3 regions of the Rhizobium sp. ARZ01 genome follow, and region 1 is predicted to be linked to each of the others. Evidence: predicted binding sites of a transcription regulator. Region 1 holds the regulator's gene; each other region holds the start of a gene.

What was found. The regulator HrcA, encoded in region 1, represses chaperone genes, less so after heat shock. The targets are predictions, from matches to a motif close to GTTAGCACTCNCNNNNNGNGAGTGCTAAC.
Region 2: a site for HrcA is predicted at 4,519-4,547, ahead of groES (co-chaperone GroES). Genes of this name have one in related genera too.
Region 3: a site for HrcA is predicted at 6,056-6,084, ahead of IB238_RS23245 (co-chaperone GroES). Genes of this name have one in related genera too.

What each region holds. Positions count from the first base shown of each region.
Region 1 is NZ_JACVAE010000002.1:335,635-343,621, forward strand. Features, by position in the region: gene ptsN (PTS IIA-like nitrogen regulatory protein PtsN) at 1-129, shown strand, start outside; gene IB238_RS15740 (bifunctional aspartate transaminase/aspartate 4-decarboxylase) at 164-1,759, opposite strand; gene grpE (nucleotide exchange factor GrpE) at 1,957-2,571, opposite strand; gene hrcA (heat-inducible transcriptional repressor HrcA) at 2,814-3,893, opposite strand; gene rph (ribonuclease PH) at 4,082-4,798, shown strand; gene IB238_RS15760 (VOC family protein) at 4,877-5,302, shown strand; gene rdgB (RdgB/HAM1 family non-canonical purine NTP pyrophosphatase) at 5,314-5,958, shown strand; gene hemW (radical SAM family heme chaperone HemW) at 5,966-7,162, shown strand; gene IB238_RS15775 (amino acid ABC transporter permease) at 7,221-7,892, opposite strand; gene IB238_RS15780 (transporter substrate-binding domain-containing protein) at 7,911-7,987, opposite strand, start outside.
Region 2 is NZ_JACVAE010000001.1:196,937-204,923, forward strand. Features, by position in the region: gene IB238_RS00880 (EAL domain-containing protein) at 1-1,526, shown strand, start outside; gene IB238_RS00885 (hypothetical protein) at 1,546-1,992, opposite strand; gene groL (chaperonin GroEL) at 2,448-4,088, opposite strand; gene groES (co-chaperone GroES) at 4,164-4,460, opposite strand; gene IB238_RS00900 (sulfurtransferase/chromate resistance protein) at 4,730-5,563, shown strand; gene chrA (chromate efflux transporter) at 5,556-6,935, shown strand; gene IB238_RS00910 (TIGR01459 family HAD-type hydrolase) at 7,026-7,874, shown strand; gene IB238_RS00915 (bifunctional riboflavin kinase/FAD synthetase) at 7,894-7,987, shown strand, end outside.
Region 3 is NZ_JACVAE010000005.1:160,058-168,044, reverse strand. Features, by position in the region: partial or broken gene IB238_RS23310 (LysR substrate-binding domain-containing protein) at 1-29, shown strand, start outside; gene IB238_RS23305 (DUF982 domain-containing protein) at 157-459, opposite strand; gene IB238_RS23300 (SPW repeat protein) at 864-1,226, shown strand; partial or broken gene IB238_RS23295 (transposase) at 1,398-1,629, opposite strand; partial or broken gene IB238_RS24785 (IS3 family transposase) at 1,684-2,117, opposite strand; partial or broken gene IB238_RS23285 (transposase family protein) at 2,212-2,625, opposite strand; gene gatC (Asp-tRNA(Asn)/Glu-tRNA(Gln) amidotransferase subunit GatC) at 2,936-3,223, opposite strand; partial or broken gene IB238_RS24780 (protein usg) at 3,310-3,423, shown strand; gene IB238_RS23270 (Hsp20 family protein) at 3,529-4,005, shown strand; gene IB238_RS23265 (DUF982 domain-containing protein) at 4,076-4,375, shown strand; gene IB238_RS23260 (hypothetical protein) at 4,385-4,666, shown strand; partial or broken gene IB238_RS23255 (SPW repeat protein) at 4,891-5,034, shown strand; gene IB238_RS23250 (Hsp20/alpha crystallin family protein) at 5,499-6,044, opposite strand; gene IB238_RS23245 (co-chaperone GroES) at 6,236-6,550, shown strand; gene groL (chaperonin GroEL) at 6,606-7,987, shown strand, end outside.

The sequences.
Region 1 (7,987 bases):
CTGAAGGCTCTTTCGCGCATCGCCCGCGTCCTGCGCGACCCGGCCATGGTGGCGAAGCTCCGCTCTTCGGATTCGGCAACGGCGATCTACGCCTGCCTGAGCGAGGAGCAGGCGTCGAACGCCGCCTGAGACCCATCCGGGTAGCAGAAGCGACCCACGAGCGCTACTTCTTCGGCCTTGCTTCTTTTTGGAACATTTCGTAGGTCTCTTCCGCCATTGTCCGTAGCGCACGGCCGATGGCGGCATACTCGTATTCGTCAAGGTTTGCGAGAGACGCCCGGCCGGCCGGATGCAACGTGCCAAAGCCGCTGCCTGGAAGCAACACGATTCCCGTCTCGTTGGCGATGCGGAACAAGAGCTCTGTCGGGGCAACGTTCTTCTTCACCCAGGCAGCAAATTCATCGCCGTAGAGCCGGCGTGCGATATCCTCCAGATCCAGCAGCGTGTAGTAGTCCACCTCGTTCGCATCGGTCCGTGCTGGAATACCCAGTTCGCGATAGAGAGCCGTCTCCCGCCGTCGAATGACCTTCTTCAATTGACCTTTGTAGACATCGTTTTCGTCCATCACGGCGAACAATGCGAACAACACCATTTGCACCTGCTGGGGCGTCGAGAGGCCGGCAGTGTGGTTGAGCGCAACGGTGCGGCTATCGGCGACCAGCCGATCGATGAATTTCAGCTTCGATACGTCAGGCACCAGAGAGGCGTAGCGGCCGGCCAGTTCGCTCTTGTCGGCCTGCGACAGATCCTTCAGCTTGGCGTCCACGACGTTGCTGCGATGCGTGGCGACGACACCCAGGCGCCAACCCGTCGCGCCGAAATATTTGGAGAAGGAATAGACCAGCAGAGTATTGTTGGGACACGTCGCAAAGAGCGATCTGAAGTCGTCGGCAAAGGTGCCGTAGACGTCGTCCGTGAGGATGATCAGGTCCGGTCGCTTCTCCTTGACGATGCCCGCAATGCGCTCGAGGCCACGCTCGTCCATCTTCACCGAAGGCGGATTGCTGGGATTGATCAGAAAGAAGACCTTCACCGCCTTGTCGAGCAGCTTGTCCAATTCCGCATCAGGATACTGCCAGTCCTGGTTCGGGTCGGCGTTGATGTGGACCTCCTTCAGACGATAATTGTTCAGTTCGGGGATCTCGATATAGGGCGTGAATGCCGGCAGGCCGATGGCGACCGTATCGCCTTCCTTGAGCACTTTGTTCTGCTTCAGTGAATCGAAGATATAGGTCATGGCGGCAGTGCCACCCTCGACCGCAAAGACGTCGAGATCGGACGGGCTCATGTATCCGCCGACCATTTCCCTGACGAGATAGTGTTTGACGATTTCCTCGCTGATGCGGAGCATTCGTGGCGGAACGGGATAGTTGCAGCCAAGGATGCCTTCGACGATCTCATGGAGATATTCGGACGCCGGAAGTCCCAGCTGGTCCCGAACGTAGGAAATCGATCGTCCGAGGAAACTGACGCCCGGCTGCTCCTGATGCTCGGCGACAAAACGCTGGAAACGCCCCTCGATGCCTTCGATCTTTGGCAGACCGCCGATGCCGTTCGACATGTAGGAGTAGGAAAGCTCGGCTTCCGCAGTGGCAAAAAGCCCGAGCCGGAAGAATGCCCGTCTCGGCGTCGTCGCCAAAAAATTCGGATTGCCGCGACCGGCATTGAGCATGGTGCGGTTGGCTTTTCCGGAGGCAACGCCAATCAGCGCGTCCTTGAGCTCGAAGGGGCTCAGCTTCGCATATTTGCTGTAGTCGATCTGCGGCGCTGACCGCCAGCACGTACATAGCGCGCACCACAGGAAGGCAAGACGACGGGACCGTTTTTCGGTTTTCCGAAAAGCCGCAGTAAAACCCTACGTGCGCAGCAGACGGCTGTGTGTATCAATGAACATGAAAAACCCGGCCGCAGCGAAGCGTGGCCGGGTCAACTCTTCAGATCCGCTTTGATCGTAGATCAGCCCTGCTGATCGCCGCCGTTCGCGGGCACCTTCGGCCCGCCCTTGGAAACACCGACCATGGCCGGGCGCAGCACGCGGTCGCCAATCTTGTAGCCGTCCTGCACGACCTGGAGGACGGTGCCATTCGGCACCTCTGTGTTCGGCACCTCGAACATCGCCTGGTGGAAATGCGGGTCGAACTTCTCGCCGATCGGCTCCAGCTTGCGAACGCCATGGCGCTCGAGCGCAGCCAGCATGGAGCGTTCGGTCATCTCGACGCCTTCGGCCAGTGCCTTCAGTCCTGCCTCGCCAGCCTCCAGCGCTTCGGCAGGGATCGCTTCCAGCCCGCGGCGCAGGTTATCCGAAACAGCCAGCATGTCGCGCGCGAAGCCCGCGACTGCATAGGACTTGGCGTCCTTGACATCGCGCTCGGTGCGGCGGCGGAGGTTGTCCATCTCGGCGGCAAGGCGCAGGTACTTGTCGCGCAGGTCGGCGTTTTCCGCCTGCAACAGCGCGATCGGATCGGCGTCTGCTGCCTGCGCTTCGGCTTCATTGCCCTCAGGCGACACAGCGGCGATCTCGGCCTCGTCATTTGCGGCTTCGGGTGCGTGTTTGCTGGTATCGTCGGTCATAGGTTTCTCCGGATTGAGAAATCGCGCGCGTCGCGTGGGCTGCCCACAGGCGACACACAGGGTTGAACGGCCAAGGCAGCCCTGCCCATCCCGGTGGGTGCACGGCGCTTGTTATTACTTCCCAACCACGCGCAAGACTTTCCAGTTACGCGAACGATGGGAGGGAGTTGAGGCGGATATCGAGCTTCGGATCGAAAAAATCAAGGCTTGTTCGACAATCTTAAAGAAACCGACCCGCGCCGTCAGCGGGAAAGTCGCGACATCAACTGCGCCGTATAGTCCACCATCGGCACGATCCGTGAATAATTCAGCCGCGTTGGCCCGATAACCCCCACAGCCCCGATGATCCGCTCCTCGCCGTCGCGGTAGGGTGCCACGATCAGCGACGAGCCCGAGAGCGAGAACAGCTTGTTCTCGGAGCCGATGAAGATGCGCACGCCCGAGCCGGCTTCCGCGAGGTTCAGAAGCTCAATCAGGCTGTCCTTCTTCTCCAGGTCGTCGAACAGCATCCTCAGCCGGTCTACATCCTCGGTACCGGCGAGCCCTTCGAGCAGATTTGCACGGCCACGCACGATCAGGCGCGTCGGCTTGGTCTCTTCGAAACCGCCTGACCACACCGCAAGCCCTCGCTCGACGAGATCCTGCGACAGAAGGTCCAATTCCTGACGCACCTCCGAGCGCAGCCGTTCCAACTGGGTGCGCGCTTCGTGAATCGTATTGCCGGCCAAGTGCGCGTTGAGGAAGTTTGCAGCCTCCGTCAATTGCGAATTGGTCGTGCCTGCCGGCAGCTCGATGATGCGGTTTTCGACCTGGTCATGCTCGCCGACCAGTACGACCAGTGCCTTGGTCGGCTCCAGCCGGATGAACTCGACGTGCTTGAGCACGGAATCGCTCTTCGTCGTGATCACGATACCCGCGCCGCGTGACATCCCAGAAAGCATCTGGCTTGCCTCGCCCATCATCGTCTCGACGCTCTGTCCGTGCACTGGTCGATGGACGTGCCGGGCGATCGAGGCCCGTTCCTCATCGGAAATGTTGCCTACCTGCATGAACGCATCGACGAAGAAGCGAAGTCCGAGTTGCGTCGGAAGACGGCCGGCACTGACATGGGGCGAATAGATCAGCCCCAGCGCCTCAAGGTCGCTCATGACATTGCGTATGGATGCGGGCGACAGCGACATCGGCAGGATCCGGGAGAGATTGCGCGATCCCAACGGTTCGCCGTTCTCCAGGTAACTCTCGACGATCCGGCGGAAGATCTCGCCGGATCGCTCGTCCAGCGCCTTGTGAATGTCTGTCTCCGCAGAGTTCCTCAATACCATGCCGATCAAACGTTTCCCTTTGGTCTGACTATACTAACCCCGCCCGCTCACGCACAAGGGCAAATGCGACCACCTGACCCGCCACCCGGCGGATGAAATTCCCGGAAATCGGCCAACTGGGCGATTTCCTCCCCCGGCGAAGTGGTCTAGAAGCATCGCCAGACAAAGACATGATCCAGGAGTTCGCGATGCGGCCGTCAGGCAGAAAAACCGACCAGATGCGCAAGGTTTCCTTCGAGCGCAATTTTTCCAAGCACGCGGAGGGCTCCTGCCTTGTGAGGTTTGGCGACACGCATGTGCTGTGCACCGCGAGCCTTGAGGAAAAGACGCCGCCGTGGCTGCGCAACAGCGGCAAGGGCTGGGTGACGGCCGAATACGGCATGCTGCCGCGTGCCACCGGCGAGCGGATGAAGCGGGAGGCCGCGGCCGGCAAGCAGGGCGGCCGCACCCAGGAGATCCAGCGCCTGATCGGCCGTTCTCTGCGCGCCGTCGTCGATCTGACTGCGCTCGGCGAAAAACAGATCACCATCGACTGTGACGTGATTCAGGCCGACGGCGGCACCCGCACCGCCTCCATTACCGGCGCCTGGATCGCGCTGTACGACTGCCTGAAGTGGATGGAAACCCGCGGCATGATCAAAGTAGAGAAGGTCTTGAAGGATCATGTCGCTGCGATCTCCTGCGGCATCTTCGCCAGCCAGTCGGTGATTGACCTCGACTATCTGGAAGACTCGGCCGCGGAGACGGACGCCAACTTCGTCATCACCGGCTCCGGCGGCATCGTCGAAATCCAGGGCACGGCCGAAGGCAAGCCTTTCACGGAGGAGGAGTTCGCCAGCCTGATGGCTCTTGCCAAGGGCGGGATTGCCGAACTCGTCGAGTTGCAGAAGCAGGCGATCGCCTGAGTCTGGATTGGCTTGCCCCGCATCGGCCCTTCGGGCACCTTGCCCTGATCGACATTGGGACGAACCGGGGCAAGCTTCATGCCTGAGACGAAACCGATCCTTCAGGGCGTGCTCGAGACTGCCCTTTATGCCGACGATCTCGACGCCGCAGAGACCTTCTACGGCGATCTTCTCTGCTTGGAGAAGATCGCCCGCCATGCGAACCGTCACGTCTTCTTCCGCTGCGGCCCCGGTGTCCTCCTCATCTTCAACCCCAAGGAAACGATCGTCCCGCCGCCGCCGCACGCCCTTCCCGTGCCGGTCCACGGAACCACTGGAAAGGGGCACGTCTGCTTTCGCGTTCCGGCCAGCGATCTTGATTTCTGGGCGGAAAAGCTCAAAGAAGCAGGAATCGCCATCGAAGCGGATTTCCGCTGGCCGACCGGCGCCCGCTCGATCTATTTCCGCGACCCCGCCGGAAACAGCCTCGAATGCGCCGAACCCGCCCTCTGGGGCCTGACCTGACAGGACACGACATGCGCAAGCTCGACACACGGACGATCGTCGTCGCCAGCCACAATGCCGGCAAGATCCGCGAGATCCGCGATCTGATCGGCCCGCTCGGCTTCGAGGCCAAATCCGCCGCCGATCTGAATTTCATCGAACCCGACGAGACCGGCACGACCTTCGAGGAAAACGCCGCGATCAAGGCGCTTGCCTCGGCGAAGGCGGCGGGCCTTCCCGCGCTCTCGGACGATTCCGGCCTGGTGATCGACGCGCTCGGCGGCGCGCCCGGCGTCTACACGGCCAACTGGGCTGAAAATGAGGACGGCAGCCGCGACTTCGCCATGGCGATGCAGAAGGTCGAAGCCGCGCTTGCCGAAAAAGGAGCCGCGACATCCGCCGACCGGACCGCCCGTTTCGTCTCGGTCCTCTGCCTTGCCTGGCCGGACGGACACACAGAGATGTTTCGCGGCGAGATCGAAGGCACTGTCGTCTGGCCGCCGCGTGGCGAACAGGGCTTTGGCTACGACCCGGTGTTTCAACCGGAGAACCATGGCGTCACCTTCGGCGAGATGAGCGCGGAGGAAAAGCACGGCTGGAAGCCAGGAGACACGGAGGCGCTTTCGCACCGCGCCCGCGCCTTCAAGCGCTTCGTCGAAACCTGCCTGGAGGCGTGAGCCACTCATGACGGCGGTCACCGCGTTCGTACCGAAACAACCGATTGCCACTGATCCTTTGGATCCCGGCTTCGGCGTCTACGTGCACTGGCCCTTCTGTGCCGCCAAATGCCCCTATTGCGACTTCAACAGCCACGTGCGCCATCAGCCAGTGGACCAGGAGCGCTTCGTTTCGGCCTTCCTGAAGGAGATGGCCACAATGCGGGGGCTTTCGGGCTCACGCACCGTGACCAGCATCTTCATGGGCGGCGGCACGCCGTCCCTGATGACGCCGGCCACCGTCGACGCGATCCTCTCCGGCATCGCCCGCCACTGGCATGTGCCTGACGGCATCGAGATCACCATGGAGGCCAACCCCTCCAGCGTCGAGGCCGAGCGCTTCCGCGGCTATCGGGCTGCCGGCGTCAATCGTGTCTCGCTTGGTGTCCAGGCTCTGAATGACCGGGACCTGAAATTCTTAGGGCGGCTGCACGACGTCGACGATGCACTGAAGGCGATCCGCCTTGCCCGCGAGATCTTCCCGCGCATGTCCTTCGACCTGATCTATGCGCGGCCGAACCAGACCGTCGCCGACTGGGACGCCGAACTGAAGCAGGCCGTCTCCTACGCCGTCGACCACCTGTCGCTCTACCAGCTGACCCTTGAGGAAGGCACGCCCTTCTACGGCCTGCACAAGGCCGGCAAGCTCGTCGTTCCCGATGGCGAGCAGTCGGCCATCCTCTACGAGGCAACGCAGGAGATCACCGCACGCGAGGGCCTGCCGGCCTACGAGGTTTCCAACCACGCCCGCCCTGGCGCTGAGAGCCGGCACAATCTCACCTACTGGCGCTACGGCGACTATGCCGGTATTGGTCCGGGCGCGCATGGCCGTCTTTCGACGCAAGGGGTAAAGATCGCCACCGCCACGGAACGACATCCGGAAACCTGGCTGTCACTGGTCGAGGGAAATGGCCACGGCATGGTCGACCAGGAAGTGCTCGAGCGTTCGGAGCAGGCCGACGAGTTGCTGCTGATGGGCCTGCGCCTGACGGAAGGTGTTGACCTCGCCCGCTGGCAAGCTCTCTCCGGCCGCGACCCCGATCCTGACCGCGAGCAGTTTTTGATCGATCACGGCTTCATCGAGCGGCTCGGAAATTCGCGGCTGCGCTGCACACCCGCCGGCATGCTGATCCTCGATGCGGTGGTGGCGGATCTGGCCTGCTGAGGCAGTTCAGGCTTCTCGGTAATGATTGCTGACCCAGATTGCGGCCCCAATCAGCAATTCACTTCAAGTGCTTTGCCAGCACGAACTGCGCAAACATGAAGATCGAGACGACCACCAGGTAGTAGACCAGTGCCGCGCAGTACCATTCGACAAAGCGGAACGATGCGGCGATCGCATCATTCACGACGGCCATGATTTCCCGAAGCGAGATGACATAGGCAAGCGATGTCACTTTCAGGACATTGATGAACTCGTTTACTAGCGGAGGCAGCGCGATGCGCATGGCCTGTGGCAGGATGACGAGGCGGAAGCTCTGGATGCGCGACAACCCCAGTGCCCATCCCGCTTCGCTCTGGCCTTTCGGGATGGAGCGAAGCGCGCTCTTCATGATCTCCGCCATATAGGCGATCGTGACCAGCGTGAAGGAAACTGCGGCAGCAAAGAACGGCGTGAACCAGCCAGCCTTCAACAACGAGGGCAGCAGCTGGGGTGTCCCGTTCCAGACGATCAATAGAACCAGGATCATCGGCGCGGCCCTGAACACCCAGACATAGGCGAGCGCCGCCGTCCTACGGCCACGCCGATCCGAGTTCAGGCAAAGCGCCATCGGCAAGCAGCCGAGAAAGGAGGCCGCGAAGACGACAATCGAGAGCACCATCGCGATCAGCGCGCCGATCAGCATGGCCGGGGCGATCAGCGCGCTTAGGAAGAGGCTGAAGTCGAAGCTCATCGTCTCGCAGCCTCGCCGTCAGGCGTCATGGTCCACGTCGAACACGGAAGGATCCAGTCCGTACTTTTTCGCAAGCGCTTCGAAGAAGCCTTCCT
Region 2 (7,987 bases), on a different contig from region 1:
TGCGCGCGGGCCTTACCTTCCGGGAACTTATCGACAGGGCTCTGGCGGATACGTATCGGGCGCCGGAAATTTGGCTGCCGAAGGCCTCCGAACTCTATGGGCGCCATCGCGCGATCATCCAGCAGAGCGGTGGGGTCGTCGAGAAGCTGCCGAAGGGAATATCCGTCCAGATCAGATATCGTGCCCTTGCCGATGGCGGCTGGGTGGCGACCTATGAGGACATTTCCGAGCGCCTGCGCAACGAGGAACAGATCGCCTTCATGGCACGGCACGACGGGCTCACGGGCTTGCCGAACCGCGCGAATTTCAACGACAGCCTCGCAACCGCCATCGAGCATGCCGGCCGTTTCTCCGGCAAGGTCGCAGCGATCGGCATCGACCTCGACAGGTTCAAGGAAATCAATGACACGCGCGGCCACGCGGTCGGGGACCAGGTATTGATCACGCTTTCACAGCGCATGCAGGCTTGCCTCGGGCCGGATGAGTCGGTCGCCCGCTTCGGTGGCGATGAGTTCGCTGCCTCCAAGCGCTTCGACGATGTCGGCGAGCTCAATGACTTCATCGAGCGGCTGGAGCGATGCTTCCAGGAAGACATCATCATTGACGGTTACGAGATCAAGCCTGGGGCGAGCCTCGGCGTTGCGATCTATCCTCAAGACGCCGACGACCTCGAAGCGCTCCTCAATAATGCCGACCTTGCGATGTATCGGGCCAAGGACGCGCTGACGCAGACCGTCTGCTTCTACGAGGTTTCCATGGACGAAGCAGCCCGCAGTCGGCGTCTTATTGCCAACGACCTGTGGCTTGCCGTCGAACGAAACGAACTACACTTGCACTATCAGGTCCAGAAGGCCGTCGGTTCCGGCTTCATTACCGGATATGAGGTGCTTCTGCGGTGGAACAATGCCGAAAGAGGCGCGATCGCTCCATCAGATTTCATTCCGGTTGCCGAGGAATGTGGCGCCATCATACCGATCGGCGAGTGGGTGCTGCGGGAGGCCTGCCGGGAGGCGGCGAGCTGGGAGCAACCGCACAAGATCGCGGTCAATCTCTCGCCGGTGCAACTCGCCCATGCCGATGTCGCGGGCCTGGTTCAGCGTGTTCTGCTTGAAACGGGCCTTGCTCCTCAGCGGCTTGAGCTGGAAATAACGGAATCGACCATCATCGGCGACAAGGAGCGCGCCCTCCACACGCTGCGCCAGATCAAGGCGCTCGGCGTCACCATTGCGATCGACGATTTTGGCACAGGCTACTCGTCGCTGGAGACGCTGCGTTCCTTCCCGTTCGACAAGATCAAGCTGGATCGCAGCTTCATGAACGAAGTGGAGGACAGTCCGCAGGCGAAGGCCATCCTCCGCGCGATCGTGGCGCTCGGGCAAACCCTGGAAGTCCCGGTACTCGCCGAAGGCGTCGAGACCAAGGACCAGCTTGATATCCTTCTCACTGAGGGATGCAACGAAGCGCAGGGATACTACCTCGGTCGGCCGCAACCGATGACGAGCAAGGGCGAAACGAAGGCCGCATAGGATTTGCCAGACCTTGCGTTTACTGCGGCTTGAATACCTGGCTGACGCGATCGAGCTGGAAGCGAGGGAAGAGGAATAGCCCGATGATCGTGCCGGCATAGCGCTGCTCAAGGCCCGTCGATTCACCGACGCAGAAGACCGGCTGGCGCGGTGCGCCGGTCGCGTTGATCGTCGTCGAAAAGCAGAAGCTCGAAGATGCGGTAGCCGCCTGTTCGAACAATTCGAGCACTCGGCCGCGATCCAGTGGCTCATAGCAGCGCACGAGATTGAGAAGACCGCAATTGCGCTGATCCAGCCCATGCATCCGGGCGGCTTTCTCGCCCAGCCGGAAAAGACCGTTCGACAGGTCGCCGGTCCAACGCTCCGTGACGCAATATTGCGTCAGCAGTTCATTGTCCGAGGAATCGAATGAAATGGAGCCAGGCACGAACGGCGAAGCGAAAGCGGTCTTGGCAATCTTGAACACATCTAACCCCAGCCGGTAGGTCCGACTCCACCATCGCGCCGTCTTTCCGTGACGACGCTGCAAGCAAACTCACTGCGTTCGGCGAAGGTGCGGGCTTCTCCGGATCGCAATTCACTTCGCGACGCCTGTCCGGTCCCGGCAAAGAGCCTGCCAGTCAAACAGCCGTCCTCCGACAAGATCTTTCGATCGTGCCGGCAATCATATTATGATTAGGCATTCCTTGAATTCAAAGGACATGTTCGCTGCAGGGTTAATGCGCAACGCGTTCCCGGCCCTCGCATTCCCGACACCTCACCCCTTCCGGCAAGTCTTTTGCTTGCTTGGGGCGCTTCTATACTGTGTTTTTTGCAACCAGCAATAACTTCAAGCACGAATTTGCAGCTATCAAGTCGCAGGAAACAACAAAAAGGGCGGCCCGAAGGCCGCCCCCTGCATGTCATAAGACTTTCGTCTAATTACATCATGCCGTCCATGCCCATGCCGCCCATGCCGCCCGGCATGCCGCCAGCAGCTTCCTTCTTCGGCAGCTCGGCGATCATGGCTTCGGTGGTGACGAGCAGGCCGGCAACCGAAGCAGCGTCCTGGAGAGCGGTGCGAACGACCTTGACCGGGTCGACGATGCCCATGGCGATCATGTCGCCATACTCGCCGGTCTGGGCGTTGTAGCCGAAGTTGTCGCTCTTCTCGTCCAGAATCTTGCCGACGACGATCGAAGCTTCGTCACCAGCGTTCTCGGCGATCTGGCGGGCAGGAGCCTGCAGGGCGCGGCGAACGATGCTGACACCGGCTTCCTGGTCGGCGTTCTCGCCCTTGACCTTCAGCTGGGCGGAGGCACGCAGCAGAGCGACGCCGCCGCCCGGTACGATGCCTTCCTGAACGGCAGCGCGCGTCGCGTTGAGCGCGTCGTCGATGCGGTCCTTCTTTTCCTTCACTTCGATTTCCGTCGAACCGCCGACGCGGATCACAGCAACGCCGCCGGCGAGCTTTGCAAGGCGTTCCTGCAGCTTCTCGCGGTCGTAGTCCGAAGTGGTTTCTTCGATCTGGGCCTTGATCTGAGCGACGCGGCCTTCGATTTCAGCCTTCTGGCCGGCACCGTCGACGATCGTCGTGTTTTCCTTGGAGATCGAAACCTTCTTCGCACGGCCGAGCATGTCGAGCGTGACGTTTTCGAGCTTGATACCGAGGTCTTCGGAGATCACCGTGCCGCCCGTGAGGATGGCGATGTCTTCGAGCATGGCCTTGCGGCGATCGCCGAAGCCAGGAGCCTTGACGGCAGCGATCTTGAGGCCGCCACGCAGCTTGTTGACGACGAGCGTTGCAAGAGCTTCGCCTTCGACGTCTTCAGCGATGATGACGAGCGGCTTGCCGGTCTGAACGACGGCTTCAAGAACCGGGAGCATCGCCTGCAGGTTCGACAGCTTCTTCTCGTGCAGGAGAACGTAAGCGTCGTCGAGGTCTGCGATCATCTTTTCCGGGTTGGTGACGAAGTAGGGCGACAGGTAGCCGCGGTCGAACTGCATGCCTTCGACGACTTCGAGTTCGGTCTCGGCGGTCTTGGCTTCTTCAACCGTGATGACGCCCTCGTTGCCGACCTTCTGCATGGCTTCAGCAATATCGAGACCGATCTGCTTTTCGCCGTTTGCCGAGATCGTGCCGACCTGTGCAACTTCTTCCGAAGTGTTGATCTTCTTGGCCTTGGCCTGGAGATCCTTGACGACTTCCTTGACGGCGAGGTCGATGCCGCGCTTCAGGTCCATCGGGTTCATGCCGGCAGCAACGGCCTTTGCGCCTTCACGAACGATCGCCTGGGCCAGAACGGTTGCGGTGGTCGTGCCGTCACCGGCGATGTCGTTGGTCTTCGAAGCGACTTCGCGGACCATCTGGGCGCCCATGTTCTCGAACTTGTCTTCCAGTTCGATTTCCTTGGCAACGGAAACGCCGTCCTTGGTGATGCGCGGAGCGCCGAAGGACTTGTCGATGATGACGTTGCGACCCTTCGGGCCGAGCGTGACCTTCACTGCGTCAGCGAGAATGTCGACGCCACGAAGCATCTTTTCGCGAGCGGTGCGGCCGAATTTGATTTCTTTGGCTGCCATTTTCAAAACTCCTGGTTTCGAAATGCCGGTGGTTCCGGCTTGAAATTTACAGAAACGTTCGTGGGGAACCGGCGATCAGCCGATGATGCCCATGATGTCGGCTTCCTTCATGATCAGAAGCTCTTCGCCGTCGAGCTTGACCTCGGTGCCGGACCACTTGCCGAACAGGACGCGGTCGCCGACCTTGACGTCGAGAGCGACGATCTTGCCGCTTTCGTCACGCGCGCCCGAACCGACGGCGACGATTTCGCCTTCCTGCGGCTTTTCCTTCGCGGTATCCGGAATGATGATGCCGCCCTTGGTCTTTTCCTCGGACTCGACGCGACGTACGACGACGCGATCGTGCAGCGGACGGAAGTTGGTGCTTGCCATTGTCTAATCCCTCGATCAAATGACATTTCTCAGGTCGGGTCCGACCCGGTGGATAGGTGTTAGCACTCCAAGTTGGTGAGTGCTAGCGATAGGGGAGATAGGCTTGGGTCCGGATGGAGTCAAGAATTGGCCATCAAAAAAGTTGGCTCCCCGGATCCGATTGACTTGATTGCCGAGATTATGTTTAACGGTGGCATGGGGTTTGCGAATGCCCCACGAGGCGCCATGCCGAATTTCGCGTCCTTTTTGGCTCTATCGAGGGACGTATCATGGCTTCCTACAACGCAATTTCTCCCGAAAAACTTGCTCGCCTGATCGGCACGCCGAGAGCGCCGGTCATCATCGATGTGCGCGACGACGATGATTTCGCCGCCGCTCCTTGCCTGTTACCCTCGGCAATCCGCAAAAGCTACGCAGATGTCGAGGCCTGGGCTCCGGCCTACCGCGGCCGCTGGGTGGTGGTCACGTGCCAGAAAGGGCTAAAGCTGAGCGAGGGCGTTGCCGCCTTCCTGCGCCGTGCCGGCGCGCAAGCTGAAATCCTCGAAGGCGGGTTTGCCGCATGGCAGGAGACTGCCTTGCCGCTCGTTCCGGTCAAGAGCTTGCCGCAGGAAGAGACGGCCGGCGGCACGCTCTGGGTCACGCGGTCGCGCCCGAAGATCGACCGTATCGCCTGCCCCTGGCTCATCCGCCGTTTCATCGATCCTGAAGCGAGATTTCTCTTCGTCTCTCCCTCCGAGGTGGAGGCCGTGGCCGAACGGTTCGGGGCAACGCCTTTCGATGTTGAGGGCGTGTTCTGGAGCCATCGGGGCGAGCTGTGCAGCTTCGACGTGATGGTGGAGGAGTTTGGCCTTTCCTTCCCCGCCTTGAAGCATGTGGCGCGCATCGTCCGTGGCGCCGACACCAATCGGCCCGATCTCGAACCGCAGGCGGCGGGGCTGCTCGCAATTTCGCTCGGTCTGTCGCGCATGTATGTCGACGATCTCGAACAGCTTGAGGCCGGCATGCTCGTCTATGACGCGCTCTATCGCTGGGCGCGTGACGCCACGGACGAGAAGCACGACTGGGTCTCGCACACGCCGCGCAAGAGGGACGATCGTGGATAAGCCGGTTCTTTCCGGCGGTGCCGAGCTGTCGGCGCCGCCGCATCCCTCCTTTCGCGAGGCGCTCCGCGTTTGGGCGAAGATCGGTCTTTTGAGTTTCGGCGGTCCGGCCGGCCAGATCGCGCTGATGCACAAGGAACTCGTCGACGAGCGCCGCTGGATCTCGGAGAGCCGGTTCCTGCATGCACTGAACTACTGCATGCTGCTGCCGGGGCCAGAGGCCCAGCAGCTTGCCACCTACGTCGGCTGGCTCCTGCACGGCACGCGCGGCGGCATCGTGGCCGGAACGCTGTTCGTGCTGCCGGGCTTCCTCGTCATCTGCGCGCTGTCGGCGGCCTACGCTCTTTTTCAGCGGACCGACTGGCTGCAAAATCTCTTCTTCGGCTTGAAGGCCGCAGTTCTGGCGATCGTCCTCGAGGCGCTGGTGCGGGTTGCCGGTCGCGCACTCAAGACGCCGTTCGCACGCCTTCTGGCAGCACTCGCCTTCATGGGTCTGTTCTTCTTCGCATTGCCGTTTCCGCTGGTCATCGCGGCGGCGGGCATTGCAGGCTATCTTGTCGCGCGTAGGTCGCCGGGGCTTTTGCAGCCGCCGGCTGGCCACAAGGCGCATGCACCAGACAAACCCTCGGTGGTCGGTGAGACCTTTGCTGACAGGCGGCGGGGGCCTGGCGCAACACTCGGCGTCACCGTCGTGGGCGCCGCTCTCTGGGCGGCGCCCTTTGCGCTTCTGCCGCTGCTCCCCGAGGGGCCGGGTGCATTTGCCGACATCGGCATCTTCTTCTCCAAGATGGCGGTCGTCACTTTCGGCGGTGCCTATGCGGTGCTCGCCTATGTCGCCCAGCAGGCGGTCGAGACCTATCACTGGCTGAAGCCGGGAGAGATGGTGGACGGGCTGGCGCTCGCCGAAACGACACCGGGGCCGCTGGTCCTCGTCCTATCCTTCGTCGGGTTTCTCGCCGCGTTCCGGGATACGGCAGGTCTGGATCCGCTCGTGGCCGGCCTGCTCGGCGCGTTCCTCACCACCTGGGTGACCTTCGTTCCCTGTTTCCTCTGGATTTTCCTCGGTGCGCCCTATGTCGAGCGTCTGCGCGCCAACGCAGCCCTGTCCGGCGCGCTTGCGGCGATCTCGGCGGCCGTCGTCGGCGTCATCCTCAATCTCGCCGTCTGGTTCGGCCTGCACGTTCTCTTCCGGGAGGTGGGTACCCTTCGGATCGGCCCGGTCTCGATGGCGCTGCCGGAACCGGCCTCTCTCGATCCCCTTTCTCTCCTGCTGACCGCCGCTGCAGCCCTCATGCTGTTCCGCTTGCGCCTTGGGATCGTCTACACGCTCCTTGTCTGTGCGGTGGCGGGGTTCGCCCTGAACGCGCTCATTTGAGCCGGTGAACGGCAAAATTGCCATTTGGCCCTTGTTTTCTCGGTCCGGCTTTGCGATGTCAGCCGGGCTCTTCAGGATCGGGGAACCAGCATGGCCAAGTGTATTCAATCCTTTCGCGAGATCGCTGATCAGTACGACGTCGTGCTCTGCGACGTATGGGGCGTACTGCACAACGGTGTCGAGGCCTTCGCGCAGGCTTCCGAGGCGCTGGCAGAAGCGCGCGCCGCCGGCCTGACGGTTGTGCTGATCACCAATTCGCCGCGCCCGCGCCCCGGTGTAAAAGTGCAGATCCGCGGCCTTGGCGTTCTGGATGAGGCCTATGACCGCATCGTGACCTCCGGCGACGTGACCCGCTCGTTGATCACCGCCGGCCCGGAGAAGATCTACTTCATCGGTGCGCGCAAGGACGAGGCGTTGCTGGACGGCCTTGGCGTCGAGGCCGTTTCGGCGGAGGAAGCTGGCATCGTCGTCTGCGCGGGCCTGCGCAATGACGAAAAGGAAACGGCGGAGGACTATCGCGCGGAGCTGGAAAAGCTCGCGGCCCGCCATCTGCCCTTCATCTGCGCCAATCCCGATCTGGTCGTGGAACGCGGCCATCGGCTGATCCCGTGCGCCGGCGCGCTCGCCAAGCTCTACACAGACCTGGGTGGAACGACGCTGATCGCCGGCAAGCCGCATCGGCCGATCTATGAGAAGTCGCTCGAGGAGGCACGCGAGGTGCGGGACGGGTTCGATCTTTCACGCGTGATTGCCATCGGCGACGGCATGCCGACCGACGTGCGCGGCGCCGAAGCCTTCGGCCTCGATGTGCTCTATATTTCCGGCGGCATTCACGCCAAGGAATATGTCAAGGACGGCAAGACCGACGAGGCGAAGCTGGAAGCGTTTCTGGCGCGCGAGAAGGCGGCGCCGAAATGGTGGATGCCGCGATTGCAGTGATTTCAACGGACGAGGGCACATGACCGTATTCCATCGCAACGAAACGAAGGAGCCGCTGCCCGAGCGTCTTCGCGGCGGCGTGATCGCGATCGGCAATTTCGATGGCGTTCATC
Region 3 (7,987 bases), on a different contig from region 1:
TATTGGTTGAAGCTCTGCGCTATCGATGACTTCCATGGGAGGAAAGCGGCTTCGGAGGCAGGCTCGCCAGCCTACCTTGAAAACCACGCAACAAGCGCTGCTTACCGCGCTAGCTAGAGAGGCCGCGAATGCGGCCCCCCACTCCAGAAAGCCGGTTTACGGGTGTACTCGACCGCCGCCCGGTTTGGCCTTGATCATCCACGGCAACACCGCGGGCGCTTTCACAAGGATACCCTTCTTGTGCGCAAAGGAGCGGAGCGCGTCGCGCGCCACCTGAACTGGTTTGTGGCCGTCATGTGCCAGGTAGCAGGTCTTCAGGGTCGCGTCATGAATGATATCGCGATCTCCTTTGGACCACTCCTCGAGGAAATCGATCGCGTCGTCCAGGTTTGTTATTTCGAGGACCAGATCCTTCCTTTCACGCAGGTAAACTGGTCGGTCAAACATCTTCGTGTGCATTTCCACCTCACTGAATTCGTTGGTTTTCAACAAGGAAAGCGCTTTTGGATGGCGCCCGTCAAAGATTTATTCTCGCGGCTTGTCGAGTTCAAGGGGTGGAGTGTGCATTATGCATCCACGCTTATATGCAAACTCAAAGGTCCGGGGCGGACCGCGGGTTCGAGAGCATGGCCGCGCTCTTTCGTCGCGGGCCTTCCTCCAAGGGTGTGTTCCGCCACTGTTCGCCTACGCAAAGATCGTCGATCTGCCGAGACAGTCGATCACAATCGCCTTAGTCGTGGTAGCTGCAGCCCACGGAGATAATCAGGCTCTTGAAGATCGTATTTCGCAAAATTACATCGTTTCGCGCAGCGTGCACAGCACGCGAGAACACCGTCGATCAAGCTTCATTCGTCGAGGTTGTCATGGAAAATGGACTGATGGAAAGCAAGAAAGCACAGGATTGGCTCAATCTGGTTCTCGCAGTCGCCCTGTTCGTTTCACCTTGGGTGCTCGGCTTCGCCAGCGAAACCATACCGGCGTGGAACGCACGGATTGTAGGAATCTTGCTCGCCGCTCTGGCGGTCGCCGCGCTGTCGGCGTTTGCTGAGTGGGAAGAGTGGTCGAGCCTGGTGCTCGGGGTCTGGCTGATCGTCTCGCCCTGGCTGCTTCAATTCGCGGCGAACATGAACGCGATGTGGACCAACGTGGTCCTCGGAGCGCTCGTCGCCGCCGTGTCGGCCTGGGCGCTTTGGGACAATCGGCAGAACCCGCATGCTCATGCATGATAGAGAATTGGAGTATGGCCCGCCGCTTCAGCGGCGGGCTCAGACTGCTGACAAGCCCGTCGATATTTTCGGCGGGTTTTTGTTTTAGGGTTTGCGCTGTCGAGTGGATTGCGGCGGCTTGTATGTGTCGTCGCGACGCCGGGCCTTGGGTTAGGGGCCCTGGTCAGGACCATAGCGATGATCGTGAAGCTGCTTGGCGTCGGCAAACGAGCGCTCGACCGTCCCCTTGCGGCGTTTGTAGATCGCCTTGCCCCAGGACGTCAGGCGCGCTCGCGTGCATCGGCCAGACATGACGGGTGACGGTGCGGGTCGCAGCGGCGTTTGATGTGCAGGCGGCCTACAACGGGCAGTCGCGGCAGATCGCCGGGTCGGAGCGATAGTGGCGATAGCCGGTGCGATCGGAATAGGTGGCCGGCTTCGTTTCGGAATCAGCGGCCGACTTCACCGGAATGCGCACTGAGCACCACCGAAGGTTCGACACTTCGACCGCAACACGGCCATCATGGCGGCGGGCATCGATAGCACCGGTATGGCGCTGAAGAAGCAGCCCATGCAGCTTGATCACTCGATAGACGCGCTTGGCATTTGGCCAGGCACGCCCCTCGTTGGTGGCGTTTCGAGCAAAATGGCGTGAACCCGGCGATAGCCGCAGGTCGGCATGTCGGCGATGATCGCTTTGATCTCTTCAACCAGTCCCCGATCAGCAAGCGGCCGCCGTCCGCGGGCTTTGGAAGGGATCTGCTTTGCACGTTCTGCCATGTTTGACCGGGCAACACCCAAAGTCTCGCACACCGCCGTCACCGCGAAGTGATTCGGCAATGACAGCGAGCGCAACAGATGTCTTTTTGGGCCGGTGGCAATCTCGAGCGCTTCCTTGAGAATTTCGCCTTCTCCGAACAGGACAGACCCTCCTTGTGCAAGGCGTGCACGGTATCGAACACCATCTGCTGTGATTGTCGATGAGCGTGTGGCACCCGGCCCCGTAGCGCCAGGATCGCCGCCAGCTCCCTATGCCAACGACCCGGATCGTGGCGTCGCAACGCGCGAGCGCGGCATCGCTGACAGCCATGCCGCCGAGCCTTCGCATCAAGTGCTCGCCAGGACAACCGCCGGCACTGTGGCCGAGCAGACTGACAATCTCTGAGACCCTCGTTGTCCGGCGCGCATAAGGGGGAGCATTCGTCGGAAGTCGATCGGTAAACGTTTGTCGTTGACAGTTCTGGTGTGCGCACCGCCAGCGGCTCAACCGAAGCTTAATCGTTACTGCCTTTCCTTGGACCGGCAGATCCTGAAGGCTCCGGTTGGACCAGCCATGCCGATTTCGAGTCCTCCGGCCGCAATCAGGGCAAATGCCGAACCCTGGACCGGCAGCGGAAACAACCCAACTGTCATCAGGCAGTGGGCGCGACACCCAGGACTTTTGCACCTGGGCCGGGCGACCATTTCGTTTTCGTTTGCATCCCCGCCCATAGCGGCATCATGTCTAACGGTGAGTGAACCACACAATTTGAGGAAGAACCTGATTAAGTGCAAAACGACAGGACCTTCGCCATGACACATCATTCGATCACAAACGAGATCGGCAAGCTTTTGAAGCATCGGATGTGGGCCGGAAATCTCAAGCCGCCAACACGCGCCACGCAAAGGGGCGCATCGTTTGGCGGCGATCGCCGGCCGTGAAATGCTCCAAAGCCCGAGGCTGTCTGTGCTTACTCGAGAATCTTGGGGACCAGGAAGAAGTTGCGCTCACTGAGAGGAGCATTCGCCACGATCTCTTCGGCATGATTGCTTTCGGTCACGACGTCCTGGCGCATTTTCATGGTTGTTGGCACAACCGAGGTCATCGGAGGGATGCCTTCGACATCAACCTCCAAAAGTTGCTCGATGAAGGTCAGAATTTTGCTCAGCTCGCCACACATTTTTTCAGCCTCGTCTTCGCTGAGTGCAAGACGGGCAAGGCGGGCAATACGTCTAATGGTCGCGATATCTATCGACATAGGCTGCGTCCAATTTGATGGCTTCCGTCGCTTGCGCTAGATTTTGTCGGTCTGAGCCTTCTGCCGCTAACACTGACTGCCTACCAGAAATCTGGCAAGTCAATCTCGACGGCCCGCTGCATTCCGTTCGCTATACGCATCAGTGCCTGATCTGGCCGAACGAATGGCGCCGTATTGAAGGTGAGTTCAAGCTGCACTGAGATTTCCAGATCATTTGCCGCCAGCCGCTGACAACAGGGCTGGCAATGCTGGAAGCGCCGTCTTTCGGCGCTCCATACCCATGTTGCTTTCAGGAGGATATGGCTATGGCAACATCTTACGACTACACGCCTCTCTTCCGATCGAGCGTTGGCTTCGACCGGCTCTTTAATCTTCTGGAAAACGCCCAGCGCGACCGTTCGACCAGCGATTGGCCGCCCTATGACATTGTCAAGACGGGTGACGACAGCTACCGCATCTCGATTGCGGTTGCCGGCTTCGCCGAAGGCGACCTGGACCTAACGTTCCAGACCAATCTTCTCACCGTTATTGGCAAGAAGCAGGATTCTCCGTCCGAAGCCTACCTGCACCGAGGCATCGCCGGCCGCCCGTTCGAACATCGTTTCGAGCTCGCCGACCATGTCACGGTGCGTGGAGCGGGATTGAGCAATGGTCTGCTGACCATCGATCTCGTCCGGGCAATTCCTGAGGCATTGAAACCGCGCAAGGTCAGCATTCAAAGCGGTTCCGATCTTAGACGGCCGGACGCCGCGCCGCAGATCGAAGCCCAGAGCGCCGCCTAAACGAAAACATCGGATATGGGCGCCGTTTCGATGGCGCCCATGGGCACACCGGGTTGGAAAGGAGAGAGTTATGAAACCCGATATGTTCGAGAACCCTGTGCGTATTCTCGTCGGCCTTGGATTTCCGACGGAAGTGAGAAGCGTGATGGACGCTTACCGCCATCTGGTCGAGTGGCCGATATCGCTCAGGGATGGTCCGCATTCGGTTGCGCTCAAGGCGTGCGGCGCCGCCTTGCGCGGGGAGATCGAAGCTGAGACCGCGCGTGGGTTGTTTGCCGCCTTTGCGGAAAAACACGACCTGCTTGCGCCGGAAACTGACCCGGTAACGGCGACTTATCCGAGGTGGAGTCGGGATCCACACGTAAGCTGAGGTGAACCGATGATGGACGATATGTTTAAGCAGATTGCCGCAACTGCCGTGAACATCGGACCGGAAGTTCTAGCATCTCACTGGTCGCCGTTTCGACGTCCAATGGACGTGGTGAAGGCTCCTGCACTTTCTGTCGATGATAAACGGGCCATTCTCGCCGCGTGGGCTTCGGACTTTTACGCGATAGATTCGAAGCCAGCTCTCCGTCATATGCCAGGAACGCCTGAGCCGGTTTCAATCGATGAGGTTCGGTCTGCCCTGCGAGAGCTCGATTCGCGGTACGATATCTGACGGAGTTATCTGGGCGCCTGCTTCAAAGCCTTGCCAGCTTTCCGACGGGCGGTTCTCATATGAGCGGCACGTCAAACATATACGGACTGGGAATTCAGTTCCCATCGAAAGAATGCCTTCTTCAGACGGCACGGTGCCAGCTTTCGCTTTTCATTATTGTTCCGGCGGCCGCTTTTTGGGCCTGGAGGAGCGGTAGGCTGTGGTGCGGTTGAGGCATCTTCTCCTGGCTGATGGTCTCGCCCTGGCTGCTTCAATTCGCGGCGAACATGAACGCGATGTGGACCCATGTGGTCCTCGGCGTGCTCGTCACCGCCGTGTCAGCCTGGGCACTCTGGGACTATCGGCGGAACCCGCATGCACATGTATGATCGAGAAAAGGAGAGCACGGCCCGCCGCTTCAGCGGCGGGCTCTTCCGAAAATTGGCGATGCCGATCGATGCGCCGATCGCGCAGCAACGGGGATTGAATGGTAGAGCTTGCCGTTGATATCAACGAAAACTAGGGACGGCGGCTCCTGTCGTCTACGACGGTGCAATTCAGTTTCTGTCGCTTTGCGTAGGCAATGGCGGCATCGCGGGTTGGGGTCGCCCCGAGACGCGCGCCGAAGTCATCACAGAGCGTGACGGGCGAAAAATGCGTGCTACGGGATCAATGTTTGGTCGTGGGCAGTTGATGTCAATCGCCAGGGCTGGCTTGTGCTGACGTGCTCCACGACTTCCGGTCAGCGCGGCCGGTTTGTCCGTCTCGCGCAAGGGGTTCCGTCATCATCGGTTTTTGCCACGCGAATAACCAGCCGGGCACGTTAGCACCCGGCTGGCTTGCGCGGTCGGTATTATTTGGTGCTGTCGATCGTGATCCGCTTGACGTTGGCTCGCGCCTTTTCGGTCTTCGGCAGCGTCAAGGTGAGCAGACCGTTCTTGAACGTTGCGGCGACCTTGTCCTCATCGACTTGGCGACCAAGGGCCAGCCGCCCTTCGAAGCGCCCGTAGTAGCGCTCGCTGAACCGGCGATCCTTGTCCTCAGTCTCCGATTTGTTCTCGCCGCGAAGCGTAAGCACGCCATCTTCCAGCAGCACCTCGATGTTGTCTGGATCGACGCCTGGTACCTCCGCGATCAGGCGGATTTCGTTGTCATTCTCCTCGATTTCCACGTGCGGCCACGAACCATTGAAGGGCGACGTGCCACCGAGCAACGATGGCGGGCCGAAGCCGCGGAAGACTTCGTCGAAACATAGGTACGAGGGAGCGCCAAGAAGCTTGGGGCTCCCGGACTGGTGTCGACCCACTTGGGCGTCGATGAGAATGAGGTGGGGATCATGATGCCTTGCGTCAAGAGGCAGCCACACCCCCCAACCACCAGCGACGTGAAATAGTCTCATGAATTCATGCCGGTAGCACTCGACCTGGTAGAGTGCTAAAAAATTTCTGATTCCCTCTTGAAACTCGAAAAGACAAAAACCAGATCGATTTGCGCGCGATGCCGAAAAGGTCGGCGCGCCCCGCGTCGGTTCGCTTCGAATGCGGTGCGGAGGACCCGTTGAAAAATCTGTTTGTCCATGAGGAGAGCGATATGACGTTCCGTCCGTTGCATGACCGAATCCTGGTTCGCCGCATCGAGGCCGAGGAAAAGACGGCCGGCGGCGTCATCATCCCAGACACGGCGAAGGAAAAGCCACAGGAAGGTGAGGTCGTTGCCGCCGGCCCGGGTGCGTGCGACGACAGCGGGCAGCTGCGACCGCTCGATGTGAAAGTGGGTGATCGCATTCTGTTCGGCAAATGGTCGGGCACCGAGATCAAGCTCAATGGCGAGGATCTCCTGATCATGAAGGAATCGGACGTGATGGGCGTGATCGAGGTCGACGCCGCAGCGAGAAACGCAGCCTAGTGCCGATCCGGACCCATGCCAGACAAGGAATGCTGCCTCAGGAAGGAGTAGAAAAATGGCTGCCAAGGAAGTGAAATTCCATTCCGACGCCCGCGAAAAGATGCTGCGCGGCGTCGACATCCTCGCCAATGCTGTCAAGGTTACGCTCGGTCCAAAGGGCCGTAACGTCGTCATCGACAAGTCATACGGCGCGCCCCGCATCACCAAGGACGGCGTCACCGTCGCCAAGGAGATCGAGCTCGAGGACAAGTTCGAGAATATGGGCGCACAGATGGTGCGGGAGGTTGCCTCGAAGACCAGTGACATCGCTGGTGACGGTACCACCACCGCGACTGTTCTCGCTCAGGCGATCGTCAAGGAAGGTGCGAAGGCTGTGGCGTCGGGCATGAACCCGATGGACCTCAAGCGCGGTATCGACAAAGCAGTCGAAGCTGTGGTCGAGGAACTGCGGCGGAACGCCCGTAAAGTCACCAGGAACGACGAGATCGCCCAGGTTGGCACCATCTCGGCCAATGGCGACACCGAGATTGGCCGCTTCCTCGCAGAAGCGATGGAAAAGGTAGGCAACGAAGGAGTGATCACCGTCGAGGAAGCCAAGACCGCGGTGACGGAGCTGGAAGTCGTCGAAGGCATGCAGTTCGATCGCGGTTATCTTTCGCCGTATTTCGTCACCAACCCCGAGAAGATGCGGGTTGAGTTCGAGGAACCCTACATCCTGATCCACGAAAAGAAGCTCTCGAACCTGCAGACATTGCTGCCGGTTCTCGAAGCGGTCGTTCAATCCGGCAAGCCGCTGCTGATTATCGCCGAGGATGTCGAAGGCGAGGCGCTGGCGACGCTTGTTGTCAACAAGCTGCGCGGCGGCCTGAAGGTCGCTGCCGTCAAAGCGCCGGGCTTCGGCGACCGCCGCAAAGCGATGTTGGAGGACATAGCGATCCTCACTGGCGGAACCGCGATCTCTGAAGATCTGGGCATCAAGCTCGAGAACGTGACCCTCAATATGCTTGGCCGCGCCAAGAAGGTCGTCGTCGAAAAAGACAACACGACGATCGTCGACGGCGCTGGCTCAAAGACAGAGATTGAGGGCCGCGTCGCGCAGATCAAGGCGCAGATCGAGGAAACCACGTCGGACTACGATCGCGAGAAGTTGCAGGAGCGGCTGGCCAAGCTTGCCGGCGGCGTTGCCGTCATCCGCGTCGGCGGCTCAACCGAGGTTGAGGTGAAGGAACGCAAGGACCGCGTCGACGACGCCATGCACGCCACGCGGGCGGCCGTCGAGGAGGGCGTGTTGCCCGGCGGAGGCGTCGCTTTGCTGAGAGCCGTCAAAGCACTGGACAACGCTCAGACCGAGAATGCCGACCAGAGGCACGGCATCGACCTGGTTCGCCGCGCGATCGAGGCGCCGGTGCGCCAGATCGCCGAGAACGCGGGTGCCGA